2 regions of the Rossellomorea sp. RS05 genome follow, and region 1 is predicted to be linked to the other one. Evidence: a T-box and tRNA genes for the amino acid it is inferred to sense, from the RefSeq annotation. Region 1 holds a T-box; the other holds one or more tRNA genes.
What was found. The T-box of region 1 lies ahead of ileS (isoleucine--tRNA ligase). A T-box ahead of a tRNA ligase gene usually reads a tRNA of that ligase, here a tRNA-Ile.
Positions count from the first base shown of each region.

Region 2: it encodes a tRNA-Ile, which carries the amino acid that the T-box ahead of ileS (isoleucine--tRNA ligase) is inferred to sense. The anticodon was not compared.

Region 1 is NZ_JBDKWY010000001.1:417,097-431,796, reverse strand. Features, by position in the region: gene ABJ225_RS02285 (solute carrier family 23 protein) at 1-965, opposite strand, end outside; gene pyrR (bifunctional pyr operon transcriptional regulator/uracil phosphoribosyltransferase PyrR) at 1,096-1,641, opposite strand; gene ABJ225_RS02275 (RluA family pseudouridine synthase) at 1,820-2,731, opposite strand; gene lspA (signal peptidase II) at 2,706-3,197, opposite strand; gene ABJ225_RS02265 (hypothetical protein) at 3,300-3,581, opposite strand; gene ileS (isoleucine--tRNA ligase) at 3,788-6,559, opposite strand; T-box leader at 6,629-6,849, opposite strand; gene ABJ225_RS02255 (DivIVA domain-containing protein) at 6,902-7,417, opposite strand; gene ABJ225_RS02250 (YlmH family RNA-binding protein) at 7,505-8,275, opposite strand; gene ABJ225_RS02245 (YggT family protein) at 8,338-8,601, opposite strand; gene ABJ225_RS02240 (cell division protein SepF) at 8,610-9,056, opposite strand; gene ABJ225_RS02235 (YggS family pyridoxal phosphate-dependent enzyme) at 9,073-9,747, opposite strand; gene pgeF (peptidoglycan editing factor PgeF) at 9,737-10,552, opposite strand; gene ABJ225_RS02225 (YlmC/YmxH family sporulation protein) at 10,607-10,903, opposite strand; gene sigG (RNA polymerase sporulation sigma factor SigG) at 11,084-11,860, opposite strand; gene sigE (RNA polymerase sporulation sigma factor SigE) at 12,085-12,804, opposite strand; gene spoIIGA (sigma-E processing peptidase SpoIIGA) at 12,849-13,772, opposite strand; gene ftsZ (cell division protein FtsZ) at 13,982-14,700, opposite strand, start outside.
Region 2 is NZ_JBDKWY010000003.1:357,663-372,362, reverse strand. Features, by position in the region: rRNA gene rrf (5S ribosomal RNA) at 25-141, shown strand; tRNA gene ABJ225_RS11770 (tRNA-Val) at 151-226, shown strand; tRNA gene ABJ225_RS11765 (tRNA-Thr) at 333-408, shown strand; tRNA gene ABJ225_RS11760 (tRNA-Lys) at 467-542, shown strand; tRNA gene ABJ225_RS11755 (tRNA-Leu) at 553-637, shown strand; tRNA gene ABJ225_RS11750 (tRNA-Gly) at 641-715, shown strand; tRNA gene ABJ225_RS11745 (tRNA-Leu) at 727-815, shown strand; tRNA gene ABJ225_RS11740 (tRNA-Arg) at 831-907, shown strand; tRNA gene ABJ225_RS11735 (tRNA-Pro) at 912-988, shown strand; tRNA gene ABJ225_RS11730 (tRNA-Ala) at 997-1,072, shown strand; tRNA gene ABJ225_RS11725 (tRNA-Met) at 1,112-1,188, shown strand; tRNA gene ABJ225_RS11720 (tRNA-Ile) at 1,193-1,269, shown strand; tRNA gene ABJ225_RS11715 (tRNA-Ser) at 1,285-1,377, shown strand; tRNA gene ABJ225_RS11710 (tRNA-Met) at 1,398-1,471, shown strand; tRNA gene ABJ225_RS11705 (tRNA-Asp) at 1,616-1,692, shown strand; tRNA gene ABJ225_RS11700 (tRNA-Phe) at 1,713-1,788, shown strand; tRNA gene ABJ225_RS11695 (tRNA-His) at 1,799-1,874, shown strand; tRNA gene ABJ225_RS11690 (tRNA-Gly) at 1,883-1,956, shown strand; tRNA gene ABJ225_RS11685 (tRNA-Ile) at 1,968-2,044, shown strand; tRNA gene ABJ225_RS11680 (tRNA-Asn) at 2,055-2,129, shown strand; tRNA gene ABJ225_RS11675 (tRNA-Ser) at 2,134-2,224, shown strand; tRNA gene ABJ225_RS11670 (tRNA-Glu) at 2,233-2,304, shown strand; gene glgB (1,4-alpha-glucan branching enzyme) at 2,597-4,459, shown strand; gene ABJ225_RS11660 (glucose-1-phosphate adenylyltransferase) at 4,474-5,631, shown strand; gene ABJ225_RS11655 (GlgC family sugar phosphate nucleotidyltransferase) at 5,657-6,685, shown strand; gene glgA (glycogen synthase GlgA) at 6,682-8,121, shown strand; gene ABJ225_RS11645 (glycogen/starch/alpha-glucan phosphorylase) at 8,111-10,513, shown strand; gene ABJ225_RS11640 (TraR/DksA C4-type zinc finger protein) at 10,573-11,346, opposite strand; gene ABJ225_RS11635 (isochorismate synthase) at 11,618-13,027, shown strand; gene menD (2-succinyl-5-enolpyruvyl-6-hydroxy-3-cyclohexene-1-carboxylic-acid synthase) at 13,024-14,700, shown strand, end outside.

The DNA.
Region 1 (14,700 bases):
GCCGTACCCCCGATTACATAGACGCTGTATACTTTCGTAATGGCGAGTACACCGATGTTCTCACCGTATGTGGTAACCGGCGGACCCCCGATGATGGAAGCAATGACTGTCGCCGCCCCGTCACCGAGGATGGATTTATGCAAGCCCGGTTTTTCGATGAAGTTCCTTCCGACAACCTTGCTGAGGACCATCTGATGACCTGTGTGTTCCGCCATCGTCACGACGGCGACCGGCACCATGATCGACATGATGGACCAGGAGAAGGAAGGTGTGTAGTCGACGAATGGAATGAAGAAGTCTGGCATTTTGAATAGTGGTGCATCAAGCACCGGTTGGAAGTCGACGAGCCCGGCGAATATGGCAATGATATAACCGCCTGTTATGCCCGCAAGGATCGGGACCATACCGAGAAAGCCCTTGAAGTAGACCGAGCAGATGATGGTGATAAGCAAGGTGGCGAGCGCCACAAGGATATGCTTGCTGCTATATACCAGGGTATCGGCATAAGGATCGGCATACATGGCCATGTTGACGGCCGTTCCTGCAAGACCCAGTCCGATGACCATGATCACCGGTCCAACCACGACCGGCGGCAGGATTGTGGACAGCCATTTCACTCCGAGCTTCGCGATCAAGAGGGCGACTAGGCCGTACACAATTCCAGCCATGAAGCTCCCCATCATGGCTGCACCGGGACCTCCGAATTGCTTGGCGGCGATGATCGGTGCGATGAACGCAAAGGATGATCCAAGGTAGGCCGGGATCTGACCCCTCGTGATGATGATGTATGCCAGTGTTCCAAGGCCACTCGATACGAGTGCAACCCCGGGGCTCAAATCGACGAGGAACGGTACGAGGACCGTGGCGCCGAACATGGCGAACAGATGCTGAAGGCTCAGGGTGAGCCATTTTCTTGCTGGTGGGACTTCATGTACATCAAGTACGATATCTTGTTTGGTAGTCATATCATTTCCTCCTTGTTTCACCTATTAAAAAAACCCTCTTATCCAAGAGGGCACAAAGAGGGCAGGAGACGGCCATACGCCTTCCCCACCATCCTTTGTCAGCCTCACTGGACCACTCTTAAAAGGATACTTATTCGTTTTCGTAGATGGATACTTCATCCCGGTCATCGACCTCGGACAAAGCAACCGTGATTTTTTCAGAGCTTGAAGTCGGGATATTCTTCCCGACATAGTCGGCACGGATCGGGAGTTCCCGGTGACCGCGATCGACGAGTACGGCTAGCTGAATCTGACCCGGTCGGCCAAGATCCATGAGAGCATCGAGTCCAGCTCTTACCGTTCTCCCTGTAAAGAGGACATCATCGATCAGGATGACTTTTTTGTTGGCGATACCCACTGGAAGATCCGAACCCTTCACTTCTGGTTCGTGGTCTGATGTTTTGACAGACAGATCGTCGCGGTAAAGTGTGATATCAATCTCCCCGACTGGAACCTTCTGTCCTTCAATATCATGAATCCGTTCCGCAAGCCTGCGTGCGATGTGGATGCCCCTTGTTTTGATTCCGACAAGGACGATTTCATCAATCCCTTTATTGCGCTCGATGATCTCATGTGCGATCCTGGTCAGGGCCCTGCGGATGGCAGGCTGGTCGAGAACCGTTGCTTTTTTAGTCATGAGTGGTACCTCCTTCATTGCCATAAAAAAATCCCCTCACCCATGGATGAGAGGATACACTTATCGTATATAAATCTTTGCACACCTAACCTGGTATACAAACTCCTTCTCAGTCTCACGGGACTGTATTAAAGGTCTTATTCAATTACGTTTATCATACAGGTCCCCTGCCCATTTGTCAACGACTATTTTCAAGGCGGGCAATGAGCTTCGTGAATTCTTCAGGAAGCTCTGCGTGGAACTCCATGTATTCTCCAGTACGGGGATGGACGAATCCAAGTGTTCCCGCGTGAAGGGCTTGTCCATTGAGTGGCAGCGTCTTCCTCGGCCCGTATTTCGGATCTCCAGCGAGGGGATATCCGACGTATTTCATATGAACACGGATCTGATGGGTCCGGCCCGTCTCCAGCTCACACTCAACGAGGGTGAAATCCTCATACCGATCCCGCACCCTGAAATGCGTGACAGCTTTTTTACCGTTATCCACGACGGTCATCCTCTGGCGGTCTTTGGGATCCCTGCCAATCGGTGCATCAATCGTACCGTACTCATGAGGAATGTTCCCATGGACGATGGCCGTATATTTACGTGTGACGGTCTTCTCCACTAGCTGGTTGACAAGATGCTCATGGGCCTGGTCGTTCTTTGCAACCATCAGGAGACCAGACGTATCTTTGTCGATCCGGTGTACAATACCAGGGCGCATGACACCGTTGATACCGGAAAGATCTTTGCAGTGATGCATCAGACCGTTCACCATGGTTCCTGAAGAATGTCCGGGTGCCGGATGCACGACCATGCCTTTCGGTTTGTTGACAACGATGACATCCTGATCTTCATATGCAATATCGAGATTGAGATCCTCTGTCTCGACATCCAGCTCTTCTGGGTCAGGGATCGCGATTTCGATCGATGCATCGAGAGGGCATTTGAAGTTGGCCTTCACCACTTCCCCGTTTACTTTCACATGCCCATCCTTGATCCATAATTGAACAAGGGACCGGGACCAGTCTTTATTTAGGGAGCTGACAACTTTGTCGATGCGCTCTCCTTGATTATTTTGATCAATGCTGTGTTGAATGACTTCCATGTTTGTTCTCCTTCTTTGCTTTTCTTTCATCCATGAACATATGCAGGAGCAATAAAATTACACCTATCGTGAGTGATGCATCGGCGATATTGAATATGGGGAAATCGTAAGTGAAAATATATGTATTAAGGAAATCCACCACTTCCTGCCTTGAAACCCGATCGATGAAGTTCCCGATGGCGCCTCCGAGCATGAAAGCAAGACTTGTGCTGAAGAGTGAATGGCCTTTCGCATGCTTTTGCATGTAATACACGATCCCGACGATCACGGCAATGGTAATCACATAGAAAAACCACATTTGACCTGGCAGGATCCCCCACGCCGCACCCGGATTTCTGTGCGAAGTGATATAAAATACATCAGGGATGACCGTGATGCTTTCACCTTGCGTCATATTTTGTACAACCAGCCATTTGGTAAGCTGATCGATCCCGATGACCACTAAAGCGAGAAGATAATAATACACAAAGGCAACCTCCGTATCCATTAGAGATGATTACCTTTGAATTTTAGCATAAACCCGGTGATAAAGACACTTAATCCCTTGTTTTTTAAAAAACAAGGGATCTTATAAATGGAGATGGACTTTCCCATATTTACGCCAATCGTTCATTTCTTGAAGTGTTGATGATGTAGGATTCATTTTCATCAACTCGAATGGGATCAATTCCCCGCTCATTTCACATGTCGCAAATGAATTCATGTCTGCCCGTCCAAGTGCATAGCGTACATCCCTGATTTCATCTTCAATCATTTTCCTTACGATCGGATGGCTTGTATCTGCCGACTCCAATTCCTTCAATGATGATTCCAGTTCTTCAATGATTGCCGGGTATTGGTCATCTGTCATCTTCATCCCTCCATTCATAGTATGGAGGAAAACTCGCTGTTCCCATCTTGCAAGATCTAGCAATTATGGAATGTCAAGCGTTCATCTGCCCGTGCATCAAGGTACCGCTGATCCCTTATGACGAATCAGGTAATATCTTATAGATCCATCCAGCAAGAACCGGAATAACAAAAAGGACCGTCTCATTAAGAGACGGTCCTGTTCAATCATGCTAAATGGGAATAGTTTTCTTTGACCACAGATGCACAGCGTGGGCAAAGGGTCGGGTGATCCTGGTCTTCCCCTACGTGAGGAGAAACAGTCCAACAGCGGTCGCAAGTTTCGCCTGCTGCTTTTTCTACCACGATGTTATTCGCACCGAGTGATAAGGCTTCTGCAGGGGCTTCTGACGTGCGTCCGCCGATTTCGAAGGCAGAAACGATGAACAGCTGTTTCAGGTCCTCCTTGATGCTTGAAAGGAGGGCTTCCGTCTTTTCATCCACATAAAGCGTGACTTTAGCGGTAAGGGACTTTCCGATCACTTTTTCATTCCTTGCTTCTTCCAAAGCCTTCAGGACGTCATCGCGGACGTCAAGGAAGGCATTCCATTTTTGCTTCAGCTCATCCGCACCGTCGAATGACTGTACTTCAGGCATATCAGTCAGTTGTACGCTCTCCCCATCGACACCCGGGATATGGACCCATACTTCGTCAGCCGTGTGAGCAAGGATCGGTGACATGAGCTTGGTCAACGATACGAGGCACTCGTACAGGACGGTCTGAATGGCTCTTCGATCATGTTGATCGGCAGATTCGATGTAGAGAATATCTTTCGCAAAATCGAGATAGAAAGAACTCAAATCGAGGGTACAGAAATTATTGACTGCATGATAAATGCCGGCAAACTCGTACTTATCATAAGAATTTTTCACGTTTTTCACAAGGTCATTCAACTTCACGAGCATGAAGCGGTCGACTTCCCTGAGATCGCTGTACGAAACGGCATGCACGCCCGGATCAAAGTCGGACAGGTTACCGAGAAGGAAACGGAATGTGTTACGGATCTTCCGGTATACTTCAGCAACTTGCTTCAGGATTGGATCAGAAACCCGCACATCCGCCTGATAGTCGACGGATGCAACCCAAAGGCGAAGGATATCTGCACCAAGCTGCTTCATGACTTTTTCAGGTACGACGACATTGCCGAGGGATTTACTCATTTTGCGCCCATTGCCATCAAGAGCGAACCCGTGGCTTAAAACGCCTTTGTACGGTGCTTTGCCTGTCACGGCTACGCCGGTAGTCAATGAAGAATTGAACCAGCCGCGGTATTGATCGGATCCTTCGAGATAGAGGTCCGCAGGGCGCTGAAGGCCATCACGTTCTTCAAGGACGGCCTGATGTGAGGACCCTGAATCGAACCAAACATCCATGATGTCGGTTTCTTTCGTGAAGTGGCCGTTCGGGCTTCCTTCATGAGTGAATCCTTCGGGAAGGAGTTCTTTTGCTTCAAGCTCGAACCATATGTTTGATCCATGCTTGCGGAATAGGTCTGACACATGACTGATCGTTTCATCAGTGATGATTTCCTGTCCATTTTCAGCATAGAAGACGGGAATCGGTACGCCCCATGCACGCTGACGTGAGATACACCAGTCTCCACGATCGCGGACCATGTTGTAAAGGCGCGTCTCTCCCCACGCAGGGATCCACTCTGTCTCATTGACTGCCTGTAGCAGTTCGTCACGGAATTTATCAATGGATGCAAACCACTGTGCTGTTGCACGGAAGATGACCGGTTTTTTTGTACGCCAGTCGTGTGGGTAGGAGTGCGTAAAGAACGAAATCTTCAGAAGGGCCCCTACCTCTTCCAGTTTTTCAGTAATCGGTTTATTCGCCTTATCATAGAAGAGACCTTCGAATCCTGGTGCTTCATCTGTCAGTACGCCTTTGTCGTCAACAGGACAAAGAACATCCAGGTTGTATTTTTTCCCGATGATGAAATCATCTTCACCATGACCCGGAGCGGTATGGACACAGCCTGTACCAGAGTCTGTTGTCACATGGTCACCAAGGATGACAAGAGAATCACGATCATAGATCGGATGCTTGGCAACAATGTACTCAAGATCTGATCCCTTGACCGTCTTCTCGACAGAGTGATTTTCCCACTCAAGGACAGAGGCAACTTCCTCAAGGAGATCCTCCGCCACGATGAAGCGCTCGCTTCCAACGCTTACGACCGAGTAATTCAGTTTCCCGTTCACCGCGATGGCGAGATTTGCCGGGATCGTCCAAGGAGTCGTTGTCCAGATGATGAATTTATCACCAGTTGCAAGGACATCCTTACCGTCAGCTACAGGGAATGCCACATAAATCGATGGTGACTTTTTGTCCTGATATTCAATCTCGGCTTCTGCAAGGGCAGACTCACTTGAAGGTGACCAATACACAGGTTTTTTCCCTTTATAGATATACCCTTTCTTCGCCATATCACCGAATACCTTGATCTGCTGTGCTTCGTATTCCGGTTTCAGTGTGATATATGGATTCTCCCAATCGCCGCGAACGCCGAGCTGCTTGAATTGCGCGCGCTGATTGTCCACCTGCTCATATGCATACTCTTCACAAAGCTTCCTGAATTCCGCTACGGTCATTTCCTTGCGCTTGACTCCTTTATTGGTCAAGGCCTGCTCGATCGGCAGCCCATGAGTATCCCAACCTGGTACATACGGTGCATGGAAACCACTCATGGATTTATAGCGGACGATGAAGTCCTTCAGGATCTTATTGAGGGCATGGCCCATGTGGATATTACCATTTGCATATGGGGGTCCATCATGAAGGATGAACAAAGGACGGCCATTTGTCCGTTCCTGTACTCTGTCATAGATCGACATATCGTTCCACTGCTCCTGCATCTTCGGTTCACGATTCGGCAGGTTACCCCTCATGGGGAATTCTGTTTTTGGCATTAATAACGTTTCTTTGTATTCCAATTCAATGGTCCTCCTTCTTCAATTGAACCTGTCATCCAAACCATGAAAAAAAAGCTTCCTCATCCCTAAGAAAGGGACGAGAAAGCTTTTCCCGCGGTACCACCCTCATAAGGGCATGATTGCCCTCACTCGAAAATCCGTAACATGGATCAGTCGCCGTCCGCTAGCATATGTTCACAGACAGGGCTCAAGGGTGATCTTCCGCTTCAATTCCCTACCGGGCTTGCACCGCCCCCGATTCGCTGATAAAGGTTATTGCTGAAACGTACTCTCCCTGTCACAGCCTTTTGATGACAGGTATTCTTTTGGTTTTTCAATTATATGAAAAGACCTGCCTATCCGTCAAGTCAGTGTCTCTTCTTCTTTCAAGGTCTTCAGATCCGTTGCGTCCACATCGAATTCCATGAGCTGATCCCAATCATTCGTATCGAGGAGGTCAAGCTGAGCCTCGATGAGCATTTTGAAGCGTGTGCGGAACACTTTGGACTGCTTTTTGAGTTCTTCGATTTCAATGGCAATCCTGCGGGCTTTCGAAAGTGCTTCATTGACGATACGGTCGGCGTTCTTCTCGGCTTCCTTGATGATGAGCTTCGATTCCTTCATCGCATTGCGCTTCACTTCTTCACCGGCTTCTTGGGCTACGACAATGGATTTATTCAACGTTTCTTCAATCGTCGTGAAGTGTCCAAGGCGTTCGTTCAGGGAATCAAGGCGTTCTTCTGTTTCCTTCTTCTCACGGATCAGGATCTCATAATCCTTGATGATCTGGTCGAGGAATTCATTTACTTCGTCTTCATCATATCCGCGGAATCCACGGCTGAATTCTTTATTATGTATATCTAACGGCGTCAAAGGCATGGGCGCCACCTCCAAAACTTGGTTGATTACTATCATTATAACTAATTTTTCGACAGCTTGTACCGAATTTCCTTTAATTTCGCAAAATTATTTCAAAACACCGAACGTGATCCGCCATTTATCCCGCTTCGTCTTACCGTCGATGGTCAGCAGTTTGCTTCTGCCGAACCCCCGCGTCGAGATGACATCCCCCTCTTCCACCTCGAAGGACGTACTCTCGGTTGCCCTCCAGTTTACCTTCACAAGTGAAGCTTTAATGAGAGCCTGAGCCTTTTGCCGGGAAACCCCCTGAATGGCGGAGAGGATCACATCAAGTCTCAGGGAGCTTACCGTTGTGGTATTTTCACTCCACTTCTCATCCGTGATGAATAGTTCTGCCACCTGACGCTTTTCGAGTGAGACTTTCGCTTTCCCGATCTGCTGCAGCTCCATTTCCAAGTACCCTGAGATTTCATCGGCCGCCACGAGCTGATACCGTTCCCCTTCAGTAGGGATATCCCCGAATTTTTCCCTTTTAAGACCTAGTGACATAAGCGTCCCGAGGATCTGCCTATGCTCTATTGTAACAAACTTAGCAGGGTAGTGAATCTCATACAGGCATATACCATAATCTTCTTCAGAAGGCTCATAATAGTCAGGGTAAATCAGCGCACGCTTGCGCTCCCCTGTTTTCGGAAAAAATGCGACCCTGACGCTGCCTTCGGTCCCGATGATGCTGAGGAGGATGTGCTGCTCCCGGGGATCGAGGAAATCGGTCCGTTTCTGGGCATACTGGCTCTCCACCTGCTCCTTCCATTCGACCACCTGGTCGATGAACCCCCTCTCTTCCGCTCTGAAATGCTGATAAAGTGTCGACATAGGTTTTAACTCCCTCCATGCAAAAGGACTGAACCGGTAAGGGTATCAGTCCTTTTGTTTAACTACATAATCCATAAGAAAATTTGTCTTAATCCATTGCTTGCCAGTCGAAGTACGATGAAGGCGACAATCGGTGAAATATCAATCATCCCAAGGGGAGGGATGAACTTCCGGAACTGTTCCAGATAAGGCTCGCATATGCGGGCGAGGATCTGGCCAATGGAGGTTTCCCGGGCATTGGGGAACCACGACATCAGGATATAGATGATGAGCGCCCACATATAGATATTCAATAGGGACGATAATATTTGATATAGAAGGAACATGATTCAGCTTACCACCTCGATTCTGTAAAGTCTTCTTCACTGAGGAGTTCAGAAATGTTCCCGCTCACCTCGACGTTATCTGGCGTGCACAGGAAAATGTCACTCCCCACCCGCTGGATATCGCCACCGATGGCATATACGGTGCCGCTCAGGAAATCAACGATCCGTTTCGCCTGGTCATGCTGGATTCGCTGCAGGTTCACCAAGACAGAACGGCGATTTTTGAGATGGTCGGCAATTTCCTGGGCCTCTGCGTACACGCGTGGCTCAACAAGGATCACCTTGGATGACTTTTGAACGCTCTGCAGGCTGACAACGTTTTGTTTCGTCTGTGCCGGTGACTGGGATTTCATGGGCTTCTTCTCCTCATGTTCTTCGTATTTCTCTTCCTCTTCGTATTCGTACTCATCTTCATCAAGCAGGAAAAACGTTTTAAATTTTGATTTGATACCCATTTCTACTCATCTCCTCTCAGTCATTTCCAACTAATGCCGTTCCGATACGGACAAATGTGGCTCCTTCTTCGATGGCGATATGAAAATCATTACTCATTCCCATGGACAGTTCCGTACAGGGGGCATGCGGCAGACCAAGTGCCTTGACCTCCTCCTGCAGCCCTCTGAGGCTTCGGAAACAGCTGCGAAGGAATGCTTCATCCTCCGTATGAGGGGCCATCGTCATCAAGCCTATGACGTTGATGTTTTCGAGTTCTTGCAATGATTGGATGAATCCAGATGTTTCTTCCGTGGATATACCGTGTTTTGATTCTTCACCAGACACATTGACCTGAACGAAGCAATTTACTGGCTTGTCCGCCCGCTTGTCGATTTCCACGGCCAAGGAATGGCGATCCAGTGAATGTATGTATGAAACCTTATCGATGATCTGTTTGACTTTCCTGGTCTGGAGGGAGCCGATGAAATGCCAATCGACACGGTTTCCAATGGCCTCATATTTTTCAGTGAGACCGGTGTCCCTGTTTTCCCCAAGATGTGTGATTCCTGCGGTGACGGCTTCTTCTGCCCGTTCAATGCTCACATACTTTGTCACAGCCACGACCTTCACGTCCTCAGGGGACCTGCCGGCATTTTCACATGCCTGCTCTATACTGCTGTTTATTCTATGAAGTCGTTGTTCAACGTTCATGTACATTCTCCTTCCAGCCTATGAAACTCATCATCCTTCCTGTCTTTCCGCCGTCTTGGCGGTACGAATAGAAGTCGTCATGACAGAATGAACAATGACCGGAAGTCCTGATCTGTTCAGCGGAAATACCACTTTGGATCAATAAGAGCCGGTTCAACTGTTTCAAATCCAGATGATATTGACCCTCTTCCTTTAGATTATAGGGGATGTGGGGTCCATCTTCTAGTACTTTTTCAATTTTTCCGATGACAAAATCATCTACCACATAGCAGTCTCCACAAATCGAAGGACCGATTACAACTTCGATATCCGCCTTTGAGGAGCCTGCTGTGACCATGCGATCGATCATGGATGGACCGATTTTGGCCACGGTCCCTTTCCACCCTGCATGGGCAAGACCGATCCGCCTCTTCACTGGGTCATAGAAATACAGGGGCACACAATCTGCATAGCACATCGTCAGGAGCAGATCACCAGAGGAAGCAAGAAAACCGTCCGTATCCGGGACCGCATCGTCATAGGTTTTTGAGCCTTTTCCTGCCTGCAAACCATCGATTAGCTCGATGCAATCTCCATGGGTCTGCTCTGCTGCAACCCAACGTGCAAGGGGGAAGCCGATCAGTTCAGAAAGCCGTCGACGGTTTTCCACGACTGACTCACGATCATCCCCTACATGCAGACCCATATTAAAGGAATGAAAGGGTCCACTGCTTACGCCCCCGTTCTTCGTCGTAATACCGGCGGTGACGCCTTTCCATCCAGGAATCGTATAGTAGGATTCATGTTCTCTTTTGAAAGGTTCCACAGAATGAATCTCCTTTTTTTCTTTTCCTAAGTGTATCATATGCCCGGCAGTGCGTCATTTATCAGTGGAGGATTCCGGCCCCTCGAGCTGAGCCTGTTTGTAATAATGGTCTTGTTGCTCCTTATACCTCACAAGGATGACGTCTTCGCCGATTTTGACGATATTGTTCCATGGAACGACCACTTCTTCGTCCTTCCCGAAGAACCCAAGGAGCTTTCCTCCCCCTCCTATGACGATCGCCTCGATCCTTCCACTGTCGAGATTGATTTCGATATCGGTGATATTCCCGAGTTTCCGTCCATCTGAAACACTGACAACATCCTTCACTTGAAATTCAGAAATCCGTACCACCTGTTCCTTCCCCCTTTTCAGAAAGCACACATTCTCTCTTCTAACTATATGCGAAAAAAAGAAAGACAGACCGGATCCGGTCTGTCTTTCTTGACGCTTCCCCTCTTTACAGGAGGCACGGAAGCGTATGTATGCAGTGAGGTGGGCATATCCCGACACTCCCCGCTCTCTAACGGGCACTTATTGGATATTTTTGTTCATCTGCTTGATGGCTGCCTTCTCAAGACGGGACACTTGAGCCTGCGAAATCCCGATCTCATCCGCTACTTCCATCTGCGTCTTACCCTGGAAGAAGCGCTTACTGATGATCAACTTCTCACGGTCATTCAGCCGTTTCAATCCCTCTTGAAGGGCGATTTCCTCCACCCAATGGTAATCCCTGTTCTTTTCATCACTCAACTGGTCCATTACAAATATGGGGTCTCCGCCATCATTATAGATGGGCTCGAATAGGGAAACCGGATCCTGAATCGCATCGAGGGCAAAAACGATTTCTTCATGGGGTACATCAAGCACCTTGGCAATTTCTTCTGCTGTCGGTTCCTTCGATGTTTCTCCCATCAACCTCTCCCTCACCTGCAGTGCCTTATAGGCAATATCCCTGAGGGAACGGGAAACCCTGATCGGATTATTATCCCGAAGATACCGGCGGATCTCCCCGATGATCATCGGAACGGCGTAAGTGGAAAAACGTACATTCTGGCCAAGATCGAAGTTATCGATTGATTTCATCAAACCGATGCAGCCGACCTGGAACAGGTCGTCAACAAACTCCCCACGATTGTTGAATCGTTGAATTACACTTAAGACGAGGCGTAAATTCCCATTGACGAGTTTTTCCCTTGCAGAAATTTCGCCAGATTGCATTTGCTTGAAAAGCACTCTCATTTCATCGTTCTTCAGCACGGGTAATTTGGAAGTATCCACACCACAAATTTCGACTTTATTGCGTGTCATTCTTTCCCCTCCTTGTAGGAGCTGTTGTACAAAGTTCAGTATCTCCCCGGGCAGGAAAAATATGCATGTCGGGAAATGCAATCAAGGAGGGATCTTCCAAAAAGGTTGCCACGCAGGGCTTAGACAGATGAAAAAAATTTATGTATGACATTTTTCGTCCCCTGATGGCGATAAGGACACAAAAAAACGACTCCTTTGTGCCATAAAAGGAATCGTTCAATCAGTCAAACCATTTTATTGAATTCTTTTTTTAATCGTTTGATAATCCGCTTTTCAAGCCTCGAAATATAGGATTGAGAGATACCGAGCATATCTGCTACGTCTTTTTGCGTTTTCTCTTCTTCCCCCATCAATCCGAACCGGAGTTCCATGATCTGCTTTTCCCGGTCATTGAGCTGATGAAGTGCGCTGAATAGAAGCTTTTTATCCACTGTTGCTTCGAGGTCTTTTGTAATAATATCCTCTTCCGTTCCTAACACGTCGGAAAGAAGAAGTTCATTCCCATCCCAATCGATGTTGAGGGGCTCATCGAATGAAACCTCTGAACGGATTTTATTGTTCCGTCGAAGATACATCAGGATTTCATTTTCAATGCAACGGGACGCATAAGTCGCCAGCTTGATTTTCTTCTCAGGATTGAACGTATTGACGGCTTTGATCAAACCGATGGTTCCGATACTGATCAAATCTTCTATATTGATTCCTGTATTCTCGAACTTCCGCGCGATATAGACAACAAGGCGAAGGTTTCTTTCTATGAGGAGGGATCTTGCCGCTTTATCGCCACTGGGCAGTTTTTGAAGGAGCACTTCCTCTTCGTCTTTCGAAAGGGGTGGTGGGAGGGCTTCACTTCCACCTATGTAGTGGATTTCGTCCGTCTTGAGTCCCAGTTTCAATAAGAGTTTGTACCAATAATACTGTAGTTTCAGCTTAAGTTTCTTCACAATGGGTCCCCCTTATAAGTGCTGTAATAATGAAAGCCGATTTTTTAAGATGCATGATCGACAGGCTTTCTTGCTGCCATTTGCGGATGGATGATCGCTTCAAATTGATGGTCGGGAGACAATGGTTCTTCCCGGAAGGCGATGAGACCATTGGAAACTTCCCATTCTGCTCCGGAATCTTTCAGCATGATGCGATCCGGTTTCAGTGCCGCCAAGAGCTGTCCGGTCTTTCCGATGGACTGCGCTGGTATCAACCGCATTCTGTCGGACCATGTGGACTCAATTGAATCATCACTCAAGAATTCGGTAACGTCCCCGGCAAGCTTGATAAATTCTCCCGGAACTTCGTCCTTCAGATGAGAGAGCGAGAGGATCATGACCGGGTTCTTCCCAATTGGATCCTGCAGCCCGTTCCCGCTATCAATCAGCCCTTTGACACTGATGATATATTCTCCGAAATGGATCGTGACGTCTACCAATTGGTCATACTGAATCTTGGCATACTCCAAGTGGTCTACCCTGCTCTTGGAGAAATACCAGGCAAGGGGCAATACTAGCATGACGAACACCCAACTAATCGGATCACCGAATCCCCTTACAGATGCAATGAGGGTCGAAGCCTCGGCACCCGGGTCGAAGGAGATGAAATAGTGTACCCCGATGAGGATTCCCCCTGTTAAAAATGTTACGAAATAGAACATGAGCAGATTGGCAAGGAAGAATTTCATCCGTTTGAATCCGAATGCAACCCATACCATCACGACGGAGAATGAAAGCTTCACCAACGGACTACCCGATAGATGACTGAGCGGGGAGAACGCCATAAGGATGATGACCGAGCCGATGAGCCCGCCTGAACCGACCCGCCATAAAGCATATTTCCTCTTCAGGATGATTCCGGTCAACCACAGCAGCGCACAATCCACCAGCATATTCAATAACCATATGACATCAAGGTATAAGGTCAATCTCTGCCCTCCTCATCGATGGTTCCTACGACTTACGAGAAGTATATCGCACCTACCATTCGGAAGGTTGTCACTTTTTGTACCAGATAACGGAAAACTTTTCAGGGATTAGTTCGAATCTTGTCAGTAAAAATAGAGGCGTAATAGGAGGAGGATTGGCGGGGAAAATAAAAAACCTGACAGGAAACCCTGTCAGGTTCTATCACCAATTAGCGGCGACGGTTACGGTTGCGAAGGAACGTAGGGATATCCAACGTCTCTTCTGCAGCCTGATTATTATGGTTCGTATTCGATCGAACAGGCTCTTGCTGTTGTGGTTCCTCACGTTTAGGTTGCTGCTCGCGCTTAGGAGCCTGATTCGTGTTTGGCTTAACGCCTCCAAACGTAGGGCGCGTCTGTTTCGGCTGGATCACTTCTTCATTGAAACCAGTCGCGATAACGGTGACAATGATATCATCTTTCAATTCTTCATTGATGACGGATCCGAAGATCATATTGACCTCCTGATCGGATGCTGAAGCCACGATATCGGCAGCCTCCTGCACCTCGTACAGGCTCAATGAAGTACCACCGGTGATGTTCATAAGGACCCCTTGTGCCCCGTCGATGGACGTTTCAAGCAATGGGCTTGAAACAGCCTTCTTGGCAGCTTCCGTTGCCCGGTTTTCGCCTGATGCGGCACCGATTCCCATAAGGGCTGAACCCTTGTTGGACATGATGGTCTTTACATCGGCAAAGTCAAGGTTGATAAGCCCTGGTGTTGCAATCAGATCCGAGATACCTTGTACACCTTGGCGCAATACGTTATCTGCTTCACGGAAGGCTTCAAGCATCGGTGTGCTCTTATCTACGATTTCAAGCAGGCGGTCATTCGGGATGACGATCAGGGTATCGACCCCTTCTTTCATCGCAGCGATCCCACCGCTTG
Region 2 (14,700 bases), on a different contig from region 1:
ACAATTCTTTCAATGGAATACCTGTCTGGTGACATTGGCGAAGAGGTCACACCCGTTCCCATGCCGAACACGGAAGTTAAGCTCTTCAGCGCCGATGGTAGTTGGGGGATCTCCCCCTGTGAGAGTAGGACGTCGCCAGGCGGTACATACGGAGGATTAGCTCAGCTGGGAGAGCATCTGCCTTACAAGCAGAGGGTCGGCGGTTCGATCCCGTCATCCTCCACCATAGTTTTTTCACGAAGCGTTAGCGAAGTGAAAATAACTTACCGTAAAGAAGCTTTAACCTTTGCAATGTAGCTAAGGCAAAGCAAAAAGAATACACCATACACCTTGCCGGTGTAGCTCAACTGGTAGAGCAACTGACTTGTAATCAGTAGGTTGGGGGTTCAAGTCCTCTTGCCGGCACCACTTTTTTTATGTTTAATTGTATTTTTTATAGGGCATAACCCTATTAGGTAATCAGCACGAGCCATTAGCTCAGTTGGTAGAGCATCTGACTTTTAATCAGAGGGTCGAAGGTTCGAATCCTTCATGGCTCACCATTTATATCATGCGGGTGTGGCGGAATTGGCAGACGCACCAGACTTAGGATCTGGCGCCGCAAGGCGTGGGGGTTCAAGTCCCTTCACCCGCACCATATGCGGAAGTAGTTCAGTGGTAGAACACCACCTTGCCAAGGTGGGGGTCGCGGGTTCGAATCCCGTCTTCCGCTCCATAATTGCCCTAGCCGGGGTGGCGGAACTGGCAGACGCACAGGACTTAAAATCCTGCGGTAGGTGACTACCGTACCGGTTCGATTCCGGTCCTCGGCACCAGTGAATTTCATATATGCGCCCGTAGCTCAATTGGATAGAGCGTTTGACTACGGATCAAAAGGTTAGGGGTTCGACTCCTCTCGGGCGCGCCATGATCGGGAAGTAGCTCAGCTTGGTAGAGCACTTGGTTTGGGACCAAGGGGTCGCAGGTTCGAATCCTGTCTTCCCGACCACTTTCTTTGGGGCCTTAGCTCAGCTGGGAGAGCGCCTGCTTTGCACGCAGGAGGTCAGCGGTTCGATCCCGCTAGGCTCCACCATTTATAATGTTAGAGAACCAGGAAATACTCGTTTTACGAGGCGGTGTAGCTCAGCTGGCTAGAGCGTACGGTTCATACCCGTGAGGTCGGGGGTTCGATCCCCTCCGCCGCTACCACTAGGGACCTTTAGCTCAGTTGGTTAGAGCAGACGGCTCATAACCGTCCGGTCGTAGGTTCGAGTCCTACAAGGTCCACCATAGTTCTCACCATACGGAGGAATACCCAAGTCCGGCTGAAGGGATCGGTCTTGAAAACCGACAGGGGTGTCAAAGCCCGCGGGGGTTCGAATCCCCCTTCCTCCTCCATATTTTTCATCTTTTATCGTCGCGGGGTGGAGCAGTTCGGTAGCTCGTCGGGCTCATAACCCGAAGGTCGCAGGTTCAAATCCTGTCCCCGCAATACCATGTTGATCCGTTAGGATCGGGATGTAGTGACTGCAATACATATGTAATGATCTTTCTTTTCGCTAACGCGAATACTATTGATAGCTATTTTGCTATCGCAGCATATTGATCTTTATTTTCGCTAACGCGAAAAAAAGTTGGTCCGGTAGTTCAGTTGGTTAGAATGCCTGCCTGTCACGCAGGAGGTCGCGGGTTCGAGTCCCGTCCGGACCGCCATTTATATTTTATTAAGATGCGGCTCAGTAGCTCAGTTGGTAGAGCAATGGACTGAAAATCCATGTGTCGGCAGTTCGATTCTGTCCTGAGCCACCATATGTTCATGGCGATTGTGGCGAAGTGGTTAACGCACCGGATTGTGGTTCCGGCATTCGTGGGTTCGATTCCCATCAGTCGCCCCATTTTTTTTGCGGGTGTAGTTTAATGGTAAAACCTCAGCCTTCCAAGCTGATGTCGTGGGTTCGATTCCCATCACCCGCTCCATTTTTATTTGTGGGCCTATAGCTCAGCTGGTTAGAGCGCACGCCTGATAAGCGTGAGGTCGGTGGTTCGAGTCCACTTAGGCCCACCATTTTCATTATTCCGCAGTAGCTCAGTGGTAGAGCTATCGGCTGTTAACCGATCGGTCGCAAGTTCGAGTCTTGCCTGCGGAGCCAATATGGGGAAGTACTCAAGTGGCTGAAGAGGCGCCCCTGCTAAGGGTGTAGGTCGGGCAACCGGCGCGAGGGTTCAAATCCCTCCTTCTCCGCCATAAAAAGCGGCCCATTGGTCAAGCGGTTAAGACACCGCCCTTTCACGGCGGTAACACGGGTTCGAATCCCGTATGGGTCATAATACGAAAAAGATGTGTCGAGGAAATCTTCGACACATCTTTTTTTTGCATGGATTGGCATTGATTTTTATATCTACCTGGTTTCAACTTGTAATGCGTTTGAAATTTTTAAAATATTTCGACAAATAACGACAAACAAAAGGATAGAAATGGGATGAAAACCTTGTCATTCGAGGGTTTCATCCTTTTTTTGGTGTTTTTCGTGGTGAGCTAACAAATATTGTCGCAAATGGGAGATGATGAAATGAAGGAATTCTTATATGATGAAAGAAATAAGTAAGGAGATTGATGATGGTAGGTGAGGATATGGACACGTTGTCCCTAACAGATTATGACGTTTTTTTGTTTCATGAAGGGAATATGCAGCATGCCTATCGTTTTATGGGGTGCCATGTGAAAGCAGGCATTTCAACTGATTTTTGCGTTTGGGCTCCCGAGGCAAGATCGATTTCAGTGGTTGGTTCTTTCAACAACTGGAACGGAAGGGGATTTGAGCTTAAGAGGATCAATCAGGAAGGTGTATGGATGATCCGGGTTGATGAAGACTTGACCGGCTCAACGTATAAATATGAGATTGTGACTGCTTCAGGAGAACGTAGGATGAAAGCTGATCCATATGGGTTCTCCTCTGAAGTCAGACCGCGAACTGCAAGTGTGGTGTACGACCTTGAAGGGTTTAAGTGGAGCGATCGCGATTGGATGAAGGTGAAAGAGAAACATAATCGATTTGATCAACCAATGTTCATATATGAAGTCCATTTGGGAACATGGAAAAAGAAGAGGGATGGCAGTTTTCTTACCTATTCAGAGCTCGCGGATGAACTGATTCCGCACGTGAAGGAACACGGCTTCACCCATATTGAAATCCTGCCGGTGACCGAGCATCCATTCGATCGTTCGTGGGGCTATCAGGGGACAGGCTATTATGCTCCCACAAGCAGATATGGTTCACCCCATGAGTTCATGGCGTTTGTGAATGAATGCCATGCTCATCAAATAGGCGTCATCATGGATTGGGTACCCGGTCATTTTTGCAAGGATGCCCATGGACTGTATCAATTCGATGGATCCTTTGCCTATGAATATGCCCGGGATAGTGACCGTGAGAATCATACATGGGGGACGGTCAACTTCGACCTCGCAAAAGGAGAAGTAAGGAGCTTTCTCCTATCCAATGCCCGTTTCTGGATGGAGAAGTACCACATCGACGGGTTCAGGGTCGACGCCGTGGCGAACATCATTTATTGGGCGAATCAGGGGGAGTCGGCTGCGAATGAGGGGGCACTGGAATTCCTTAAACGGTTGAACACATCCGTGTTTCAGTTTGACCCTTCCTTTCTGATGATGGCGGAGGATTCCACCGATTGGCCCCAGGTCACCTCTCCGGTTCACTACGGGGGGCTTGGCTTCAGCTATAAGTGGAACATGGGCTGGATGAATGATGTGCTCACCTACATGGAAGCGACACCGGAAGAAAGAAGAGGGCTTCATTCCCTCATCACGTTCTCCATCCTCTATGCGTTTTCGGAAAACTATATCCTGCCTTTCTCACATGATGAGGTGGTCCATGGGAAGAGGTCATTGCTGGATAAGATGCCGGGGGATCATTGGCAAAAGTTTGCCCAGTATCGGTTGCTCCTTGCGTTCATGACAGGTCATCCGGGTAAAAAGCTTCTGTTCATGGGAAGTGAACTGGCTCCGTTTGCCGAATGGAAGGACCTGGAACAGTTGGACTGGCATTTGATGAGTTACGATTTTCATCACAAATTCAACTCATATTTCAAAGAAGTGCTGCATCTATATAGAGGTGCAACACCGCTTCACCAGTGGGACCATCGGAGTGACGGTTTTGAATGGATCGATGTCAATAATGCCGATCAGCAGATCTTCTCCTTCATCAGGCATTCAGAGGGAGAGCATCTGGTCATCATCTGTAATTTCAGCAAGGATGCCTACCACCACTATAAGGTGGGCGTACCCCTTGTGAAAGCATATCAAGAGATCTTGAACAGCGATGAAGAACGCTTTGGAGGCTCACATCAAATCAATCCCCACCCCCTTCTTGTCACGAAAGGGGCCTATCACGGGAAAGAGGGATCAATTGAAATGACGATACCGCCTTATGGAGCTGTTTATTTAAAACCAATCATATGAGGGGAGATGCTAGCATGGGTAACGGCAAATGTGTGGCAATGTTGTTGGCAGGAGGCAAAGGGAGCAGGTTGAATTCATTGACGAAGAGCCTGGCGAAACCGGCGGTGCCCTTTGGAGGCAAATACCGTATCATCGACTTCACATTGAGTAATTGTACGAATTCCGGCATTGATACAGTGGGGGTTTTGACTCAATATCAACCGTTGGTATTGAATTCGTATATCGGGATCGGCAGTGCGTGGGATCTCGACCGACGGAACGGGGGGGTCACGGTGCTTCCTCCTTATGCAGAATCCTCCGAGATGCGGTGGTATACAGGGACGGCCAGTGCGATCTTCCAGAACGTGAACTACATCGAGCAGTATGATCCGGAATATGTGCTGATTCTTTCAGGAGATCACATTTACAAAATGGATTACAGCAAGATGCTCGATTATCATATCGAAAAGAAAGCGGACGTCACGATTTCGGTGATTGAGGTCGGATGGGATGAGGCGAGCAGGTTCGGTTTGATGAATACCGATGAAGCCATGAGGGTGACCGAGTTCGAGGAAAAACCGCCGTTCCCTAAGAGTAATCTGGCTTCCATGGGCATCTATATCTTCAACTGGTCACTTCTGAAAGAATACCTGGAGATGGATGACCGCAATCCACGCTCCACACATGATTTCGGAAAGGACGTCATTCCCCTTCTCCTTGATGAAAAGAAAAAGCTGATGGCTTATCCGTTCGAAGGCTACTGGAAGGATGTCGGCACGGTCCGGAGCCTATGGGAGGCCAATATGGATCTCATCGATGAAAAAAATGAACTGAATCTTTTCGACCTGGACTGGAGGGTCTATTCGGTCAATCCCAATGAACCGCCTCAATATATCTCGGAAGATGCCCATGTGGAAGGATCGTTGATCAATGAAGGATGCACGATCGAAGGGACCGTTGAAAAATCCGTGTTGTTTCAGGGAGCTTCTGTGAAGCGTGGAGCCCATGTCACCCGTTCCGTCGTCATGCCGGGGGCAGAAATCGGCGAGAATGCGTATATCGAGCAGGCGATCGTGCCTCCTGATGTGGTGGTGCCGAGTGGCATCGTCATCATGCCTGAGGAAGAGTCGGATGAAATCATACTGGTAACGGAATCGGTTCTATCGGCATTACTCGAACAGGAAGAAGTTTGATCATCTACTTAGAGGAGGAGTTCATATGAAAAACACCCTGTTAGGCGTCATTGATGCGACCAGTTATTACGATTCACTCGAAGACTTGCTATTGCACCGTTCGCTTGCGGCCCTTCCGATCGCCGGCCGCTATCGCCTGGTCGATTTCGTCCTTTCAAATATGGTGAATTCAGATATCGGATCCGTCGCCATCTTCCCTAAATACCAGTACCGTTCCCTCATGGATCATCTCGGATCGGGGAAAAACTGGGACCTGAACAGAAAGAGGGACGGTTTGTTCTTCTTTCCGGTTCCGGGACTTGAAAGGAACGATGAAACGATCGGATCGTTCAATCATTTTGCCCATCACATCGATTATTTCACCCGCAGCACACAGGAATATGCCCTCATCACCAACTGCTATACGGTGTGCAATATATCCTATCGTCCGGTCCTTGACCGCCACGTCCAGATCGGATGTGATATCACGGAAATCCGGCATGGGGGATCGTCCCTTCATATGTATCTGATCAAAAAAGCCCTTCTTGTCGATCTGATCAAAACCCGCCATCAGACAGGGTATACGTGCATGAATGACGTGGTGGAAGATATGGAGAGCGGTCTGAAGGTATGCGGATATGAACATCAAGGCTTTGTGGAGAGGATCGACTCCATCGACAAGTATTTTGAAACAAGCATGAATCTCCTTGAGCTTGATCAGTGGAGGGAGCTGTTCAAGAAAGACCTGCCCATCTACACAAAGGTAAAGGATGAGCCGCCGACACGCTATACGAGCGAAGCGGGCGTCAAGCACAGCATCATCGCCAATGGCTGTTTCATAAAAGGTCATGTGGATCATTCCATGATCTTCAGGGCGGTGAAGGTGGGAGAAGGAACCACGATCAAGAACTCCATCATCATGCAGAAAAGCCAAATCGGCCGTGATTGTGTATTGGAAAATGTCATCCTTGATAAAGATGTAAAGATCGAAGATGGAGTTAGACTCATCGGGGACCCGGAACAACCCATCGTCGTCCGTAAAGGCATGGTCCAGGGAGCGCTGATGAACTCGTGAAGGTATTATTTGCAGTTTCTGAGTGTGTACCATTCATCAAATCGGGTGGGCTCGCGGATGTTGCCGGTGCCCTTCCGAAAGAACTTCGTAAACTTGGAACCGATGTGAGGGTGATCCTCCCTAAGTATGGGGGGATCTCCGCTCATTTTAAGGACCAGATGAGGAAGATCAAGGAGTTCACCGTAGCCGTGGGATGGAGGCAGCAGTACTGCGGGATAGAGGAATACAGGGAAAATGGGGTCACCTACTACTTCGTCGACAACGAATACTACTTTGCCCGGGACCGATTATATGGATTCGTTGACGAAGGGGAGCGGTACGCCTACTTTACCCGGGCCGTACTGGAAGCCATCGGTGAACTGGAGTTCTATCCGGACGTCATCCATTGCCATGACTGGCATACCGCGATGATTCCATTCTTGCTGAGGACCGAGTATCAGGACCGCGGAGGATATGCCTTCATCCGCACGGTTTTCACCATCCATAATCTGCAGTTCCAAGGGATCTACCCTTTCAGTGTGATGACAGATCTGCTGGGCATTCCCCAGCGTTACGCCCATCCTGATTACCTGGAATTCCATGGGTGCATGAATTTCATGAAGGGAGCCCTCATTTCTGCCGATATCATCACGACAGTCAGTCCTACATATAAAGACGAAATCCTACAGCCTTACTACGGGGAACGTCTCGATGGAGTCCTGAAACTCAGGGAGCGGGAGCTGGTCGGGATCGTCAATGGGATCGACGACGGGGAATACGATCCCGGTCAGGGGGATCATCCATTCTTCAGTGGCAATCTTCACGGCAAAAAAACCAATAAAGAGCAGCTGCAGGAGCGGTTGGACCTTGAAAAACGGGATGTCCCTGTCATCTCCATCATTTCACGTTTGACTGCCCAGAAGGGACTCGATCTCATCAGGGCCGTGCTTCACGAAATGCTCAAGGAGGATGTCCAGTTCATCGTCCTTGGTTCGGGTGACTGGGAGTATGAGCAGTTCTTCAGGGAAGCAGCTGCTGCGAACCCGGATAAGGTCAGGGTTCAGATCGGATTCGATGAAGCATTGGCCAAACAGATTTACCGTGGGTCCGATGTATTCCTCATGCCTTCAAGGTTCGAGCCGTGCGGCCTTGGGCAAATGATCGCCATGAGATATGGTGCGCTTCCCCTCGTCAGGGAGACGGGGGGATTGAATGATACGGTGCATTCGTATGATGAAGAATCGGGAAGCGGAAACGGCTTTTCGTTTGCGAATTTCAACGCCCACGATATGTTGTATACGTATCGCCGCGCCATCCGTCTCTACGGACAGGAAGACGTGTGGGCAAGGATTGTGAAGAATGCGATGGAAACCGATAACAGCTGGGCTCAATCAGCATTCAAATACAATCAATTGTATTCAGATCTCACCTCGAGGAGTGAAAGTCATGTTTTCTAGCCAGGAGGAATTTAAGGAAGCTTATCTGAAGAAGTTGGAGATGACATCAGGTAAGGCGTTCCCCGACACCACTCTTCAAGATCGTTATGACACGCTCGGACAGCTGATCCGTGAGTACATCAGTATGAACTGGATCCAGACAAACGAGCAGTACCGCTATCAGAAGCAAAAACAGGTGTATTATCTGTCCATTGAATTTCTGCTCGGTCGCCTGTTGAGGCAGAATCTGATGAATCTCGGGATCTATGAGCTTGTGGAAGAGGGGCTTGGAGATTTGGGGATCGATTTGAAGGACATGGAGGATGTAGAGCAGGATGCCGCCCTCGGGAACGGGGGACTTGGACGACTGGCCGCATGTTTCCTTGATTCCATGGCCTCCATGGACCTTCCGGGTCACGGGTACGGCATCCGCTACAAGCATGGACTGTTTGAACAAAAAATTGTGAACGGTTATCAGATGGAGCTCCCCGAACAGTGGCTTCGTCATGGATATGTGTGGGAAGTAAGGAAGCCGGATCTTATGATGCAGATTCCGTTCTGGGGCCGGATTGAATCATCCGAGAAGGACGGGGTACCCTCATTCAGGCATGTAGATGCTGAAATCGTTGCTGCCGTGCCGTATGATCTACCCGTCGTTGGCTACGGAACGACAACGGTTAACACGCTGCGCTTATGGAATGCAGAGCCTTATGCCTATAAAGCCGGAAGGGACATGATGAAGTATAAGCGTGATACGGAGGCCATCACTGAATTCCTTTATCCTGATGATACACAGGATGAGGGAAAGGTCCTCAGGTTGAAGCAGCAGTATTTTCTTGTGTCTGCAAGCATCCGTACGATACTCGAGTCCTATCTCTCCAGGCACGGGAACTTGGCAAATCTGCACGAGCATGTGGCCATCCACATCAATGATACACACCCGGTACTCGCCATTCCTGAAATGATGAGGGTATTGATCGATGAGTACGGCATGGACTGGGATTCAGCTTGGGGCGTGACGACGAAGACGTTCGCCTATACGAACCATACGACCCTTTCTGAAGCACTGGAACGCTGGCCAGTGAGGATTTTTCAGCCTCTATTGCCGAGGATCTACATGATTGTCGATGAAATCAATGAGCGGTTTTGCCGTGATCTGTGGGACGCCTATCCGGGAGAGTGGGGCCGGATTGAAGGGATGGCCATCATCGCCCATGGGGAAGTGAAAATGGCCCACCTCGCCATAGCAGGAAGCCATAGTGTGAACGGGGTCGCAAAGATCCACACCGATATCTTGAAAGAACGGGAGATGAGTCTGTTCTATCAGTATTTTCCCGGGAAGTTCAACAGTAAGACAAACGGGATCACCCATCGCCGCTGGCTGCTAAATAGCAACCCTCCCTTGGCGTCGCTCATTCAATCGGCGATAGGAGACACCTGGATCAAGGATCCTTCCAGGCTTACCGAGCTTGAGTCCTATACTGCAGACTCTACATTCCTGGAGGACCTTCATAAGGCGAAGCAGTTGAATAAAAAGCGACTCGCTGATCGCATCCTTCAGACCAATGGGATCATGGTGGACCCGGATTCGATTTTTGATATTCAAATAAAAAGACTTCATGCGTATAAGAGGCAGCTTCTAAATATCCTCCACATCCTTCATCTTTTCAATAGATGTCAGGAAAACCCCGATGCGGATATTCCGTCGCGAACGTTCATATTCGGCGCCAAGGCTTCACCGGGGTATTATTATGCCAAGAAGATCATCAAGTTGATCCATTCGGTCGCTGATCTCGTTAATGATCACCCATCCGTCAAGGGAAGGATCAAAGTGGTATTCCTTGAGAATTACCGTGTATCCCTTGCAGAAGAAATCATCCCGGCAGCGGATGTCTCCCAGCAGATCTCCACGGCGAGCAAAGAGGCGTCAGGCACAGGGAATATGAAATTCATGATGAACGGGGCCTTGACCCTCGGCACATTGGATGGAGCCAATATCGAAATACAGGAACAGGTGGGGGATGAAAATATTTTCATCTTCGGTCTCAGGGCAGAAGAGGTAATGAAGCAGCAACAGGATGGCAGTTATTATTCCATGGAGTATTATCACCACGATGAGCGCATCAAGAAAATGCTCGACCAGCTGGTCGACGGCAGTCTTCCTGATGCGGGGGATCATTTTGAAACCATCTATGATTCGCTTCTCGCGGAGAATGATGAATTCTTTGTCCTGCGGGACTTCGATTCCTATGCCAAAGCTCATGAAAAGGTAGCTTCTGCTTACCGTGACCAGCAGTCGTGGCTTCGGATGAGCCTGATCAATATCGCCCGATCTGGATACTTTTCGAGTGACCGGACCATTGCTGAATATGCACGTGAGATCTGGAGGATCGGTGGGGTAGGCGTACGATAATCCTGCTGAATAACAATCGCCCGGATGCCAATGGCATTCCGGGCGTTTTGTTGTGAGCCTTAAGATTTCTTTTTATCTGATACGTAGCTGTCGCGTTCTTTATACGGGATGTCCCCGATGGTCGACTCCATGTCGTTCTCATCGAGCATATCCTCGTACTCTTCATGTGCCTTGGATGGATAGGCCCGCGTGTTCTTCCCATCCATATCCGTCCCGACGAAGGATTCCATATCTTCCGTGAACCCTTCCGTCTCGTCATCGTCTTCATAAAGATCGGAATAATCATCATGATCGCCTTGAAAGTCCGATGGTGTTTCCGATGTACCGAATCGGCCGACCTCCTGGAAGCTATCTTCTGTATCCCGCACCAGCTGTCCGGTTTCGTGGCGGAATTCCCCATTTACAGGTGGCTGAAGGATATCCTCTTCTGCAGGCCGGTCATCGACGATCGACTGGGCACTTGCATGGTCCTTGCAGTAAAGGGTCGTCGGTATGGCCTCAAGGCGTTCGAAAGGGATTTCTTTGCCGCACTCTTTGCAGGTGCCGTAGGATCCTTCATCCATTGCTTTCAAGGCATCGTCGATTTTGTTCAGTTCTGATTTTGAATGCTCGTCCAGTGCGAAATCTTTTTCACGCTCGTATAATTCCGAACCCATATCTGCAGGGTGGTTATCATAGAGGGAAAGCTCCCCCCCATTTTCGTTATCTCCAGTGTTGGCGGGATTTTCTTCCCTGTCATCCAACTGTCCCTGGATATGATTCTTCTGGTCCATCAATTCTTCTTTCAGCTTTTGCTTTTCCTGGGTTGAAAGCATATATGTCACGTCCTTCATAGAGTTCGATTTGTTCTTCATCGTACTCATACTTTAACCGAAACAGGGTCTGTTAAAACATGAATCCTTGTGAAGTGTGCGGGGAATGGGCCTTTTCTCCACCCAACATCAGGTTTTATAACGCTTTTGGTTTCTCAAAAGGGGAAAAAGGGTTTATTATATAATAGGGATAAATAATGATTCATATCCATGACTTCGTTGACACACCCTATACTCAGGTGTATCTTGTAATGGATTTGAAAACTGTAAGTGATTGTCTGGAGGAATTCAATTGGTTACAATCCAGAAGACCAATATAGATCAAGCATACGATGCAGCCTTACTGAAGGCTCAACAAATCAATCATCCCGTGCTGCTGAGCATGGTGGAAGAAACAGGGGCCTTGGATCCACTTTCTTTCTATCATGCCGGTGGCAGGGTTTTTAAAGGAGAACGCTTTTTATGGAAGGATCGCGATCAAACGATCTCCCTCATAGGGGCAGGCTCTTCATATGATCTTTCTTCATCATTGAAAGAGGGGGAGCGCTTTTTTGCCATCGAGAAAGAGTGGAAGCGCTTCATATCTGATGCGGTGGTGGTATCGAGGGAAGAGTGGCCTGGAACGGGTCCCCTTGCATTCGGAGGTTTCCGTTTCGATTCTGCCAATCCTGCTTCTGAAGAATGGACGGGATTCAATGAAGGGTCCCTCCGCATCCCGAGATATATGCTTACGAAGGCAGGAGAAGCCAATTATCTGACGGTTAATGTCGTTTGCCTACCGGATGGAAGCGGCCCTTCCCTGCAGCATTGCCTTAAAGAAAAAGATCGGTTGTTGATGATGGCGTCGGAGCCGGCGAGCCATGAGGACCCTGGTGAGATGTCAGCAGAGGATATCCGCCCGCTTGAATGGAAGCAGTCCGTCCGCAATGTGGTCGACCGCTTGAAAACGGGGGAAATGGAGAAAGTCGTCCTTGCACGGAAAACCAAGGTATCCTTCAGCGATGAAGTTACGTCCGACTTCGTCCTTGATAACCTTTGGAAACAGCAGCCTGACAGTTTCATCTTCAGTTTTGAGCAGGAAGGAAGCTGTTTTATCGGAGCGACTCCCGAGCGTCTTGTGAAAAAGGACGGGGAAGAGATCCTTTCCACCTGTCTGGCAGGTTCGATTGCAAGGGGGAGCGACCTTGAAGAAGACGAGCGTCTTGGAAGGGAACTCCTGGAGGACGATAAAAACCGGTATGAGCACCAGCTCGTGGTCGATACGATCCGTCAGGCACTGTCCTCCGACTGTGAACGGCTATCCATACCAGAAGAGCCTCAGCTCATGAAGCTGAAGGATATCCAACATCTGTACACCCCGGTCAAGGGAACGGCACCATCCGGCCTGTCGATCCTGACGCTAGTGGAAAAGCTGCATCCGACTCCGGCCCTTGGAGGTGTCCCGCGTAAGGAAGCCATGCAGGTGATCCGGGAAGAAGAGCAGATGGACAGAGGCCTCTATGCAGGGCCGGTCGGATGGATGGATGCATATGGAAACGGAGAGTATGCCGTCGCTCTTCGCTCAGGACTCTTGAAGGGGGATCACGCCTTCATTTATGCAGGCTGCGGGATCGTTGCCCATTCGGACCCCGACAGTGAGTTCAAGGAGACGCAAATGAAATTCCGTCCGATGCAGCGGGCATTAGGGGGAAATCTGATATGAACGAACATCAGCAGCGCTTGACCGATTATCTTGTAGCATTCATAGATGAATTATCCAGGAACGGAGTAGACGAAGCCGTCATCAGCCCCGGCTCCCGGTCTACTCCTTTGGCGTTATTGCTCACCCATCATCCGCGCATCAAGACGTATGTGAACGTGGACGAGCGATCTGCCGCATTCTTTGCCCTCGGCATCGCCAAGGCAAAACGGAAGCCGGTCATCCTTGTCTGTACGTCCGGGACCGCAGCAGCGAACTATTATCCTGCCGTCATTGAAGCACGGTATGCCAAAGTACCGCTCCTTGTCTTGACGGCCGACCGCCCCCATGAGCTGAGGGAGGTCGGTGCGCCACAGGCCATCGACCAACTTGACCTCTACGGAAGGCATGTCAAATGGGCAGTCGATATGGCCCTTCCTGAGTCGGGTCAGGAAGTCTTGCGGTATGCCCGCTCAGCGGCAGTGCGGGGCCTCGGTATGTCGATCGGGGAACCTCACGGACCGGTGCACTTCAACTTCCCGCTCAGGGAACCACTCATTCCCGACCTGCGGGAGGATCTCTTTGAAGAAGGTACGGCAAAACGCGTCTATCAGGGTGAACGCACGCTCGCTCCTGATCAAGGGGAAGAACTGGAGAAGGTCTTGAACGAACGAAACCGGGGCATCATCATTTGTGGTCCGGGTATGAGTCCGGACGGCATTCAAGCTGTCGCAGACTTCGGAAGGGCAAAGGGATTTCCGATCCTCGCCGATCCGCTGTCGAACATGAGGAGCGGAAAGCATGGGACAGATGGTATCATCGATACTTATGACACGTTCCTGAAAGCCGGTACCGTCGGGGAAGACATGAAACCGGACCTGATCATCCGTTTCGGTGCCATGGCCGTGTCTAAACCCCTCATGCTGTTCTTGAAAGGGCTGGAGGATGTCCCTCAACTCGTCATTACCCGTGGAGAAGAGTGGCAGGATCCTACGGGAAGAGGAACCCACTATGTTTATGCCCATGAACGTCATTTCTGTGATCGTTTTGCAAGAGAAGCTAAACAACGGGATTGGATTGAGAAGTGGATCAGACTGAATGAAAAGACGAAGGACCTCATGCAAGAGGTGACTGGAGAGTGGGATGAAGGCAAGGCTGTGAAGTGCCTCCTTGAAACCATTCCGGAGCAATCATCCGTTTTTGTGAGCAACAGCATGCCGATCCGGGATGTGGATACCTTCTTCTTTTCGAATGATCGCTCCATCGCTATCCACGCCAACAGGGGTGCCAATGGCATCGACGGTGTCGTTTCGACGGCACTTGGCATGAGCACGCAGTCACCTTCCACCTATCTGCTCATCGGAGATCTTGCATTCTTCCATGATATGAACGGATTGCTCGTTGGAAGGAAATATGGCTTGGATCTGACTGTCATCGTCATGAACAATAACGGTGGTGGTATTTTCTCCTACTTGCCTCAGGCAAAGGAAGGTGCGTATTTCGAAGAGCTGTTCGGGACTCCCATGGATCTTGAGTTCTCCCATGCCGCAGCCATGTACGGAGCGGATTACTCCCTAGTGAAGACAGAATCCGACTTCCTTCAGGCGCTTCGGCAGGCAGAGGGGACTAAAGGTCTGAAGATCATTGAAGTATTGGCGGACCGCCAGAAAAATGTAGATAATCATCGTAAAATGTGG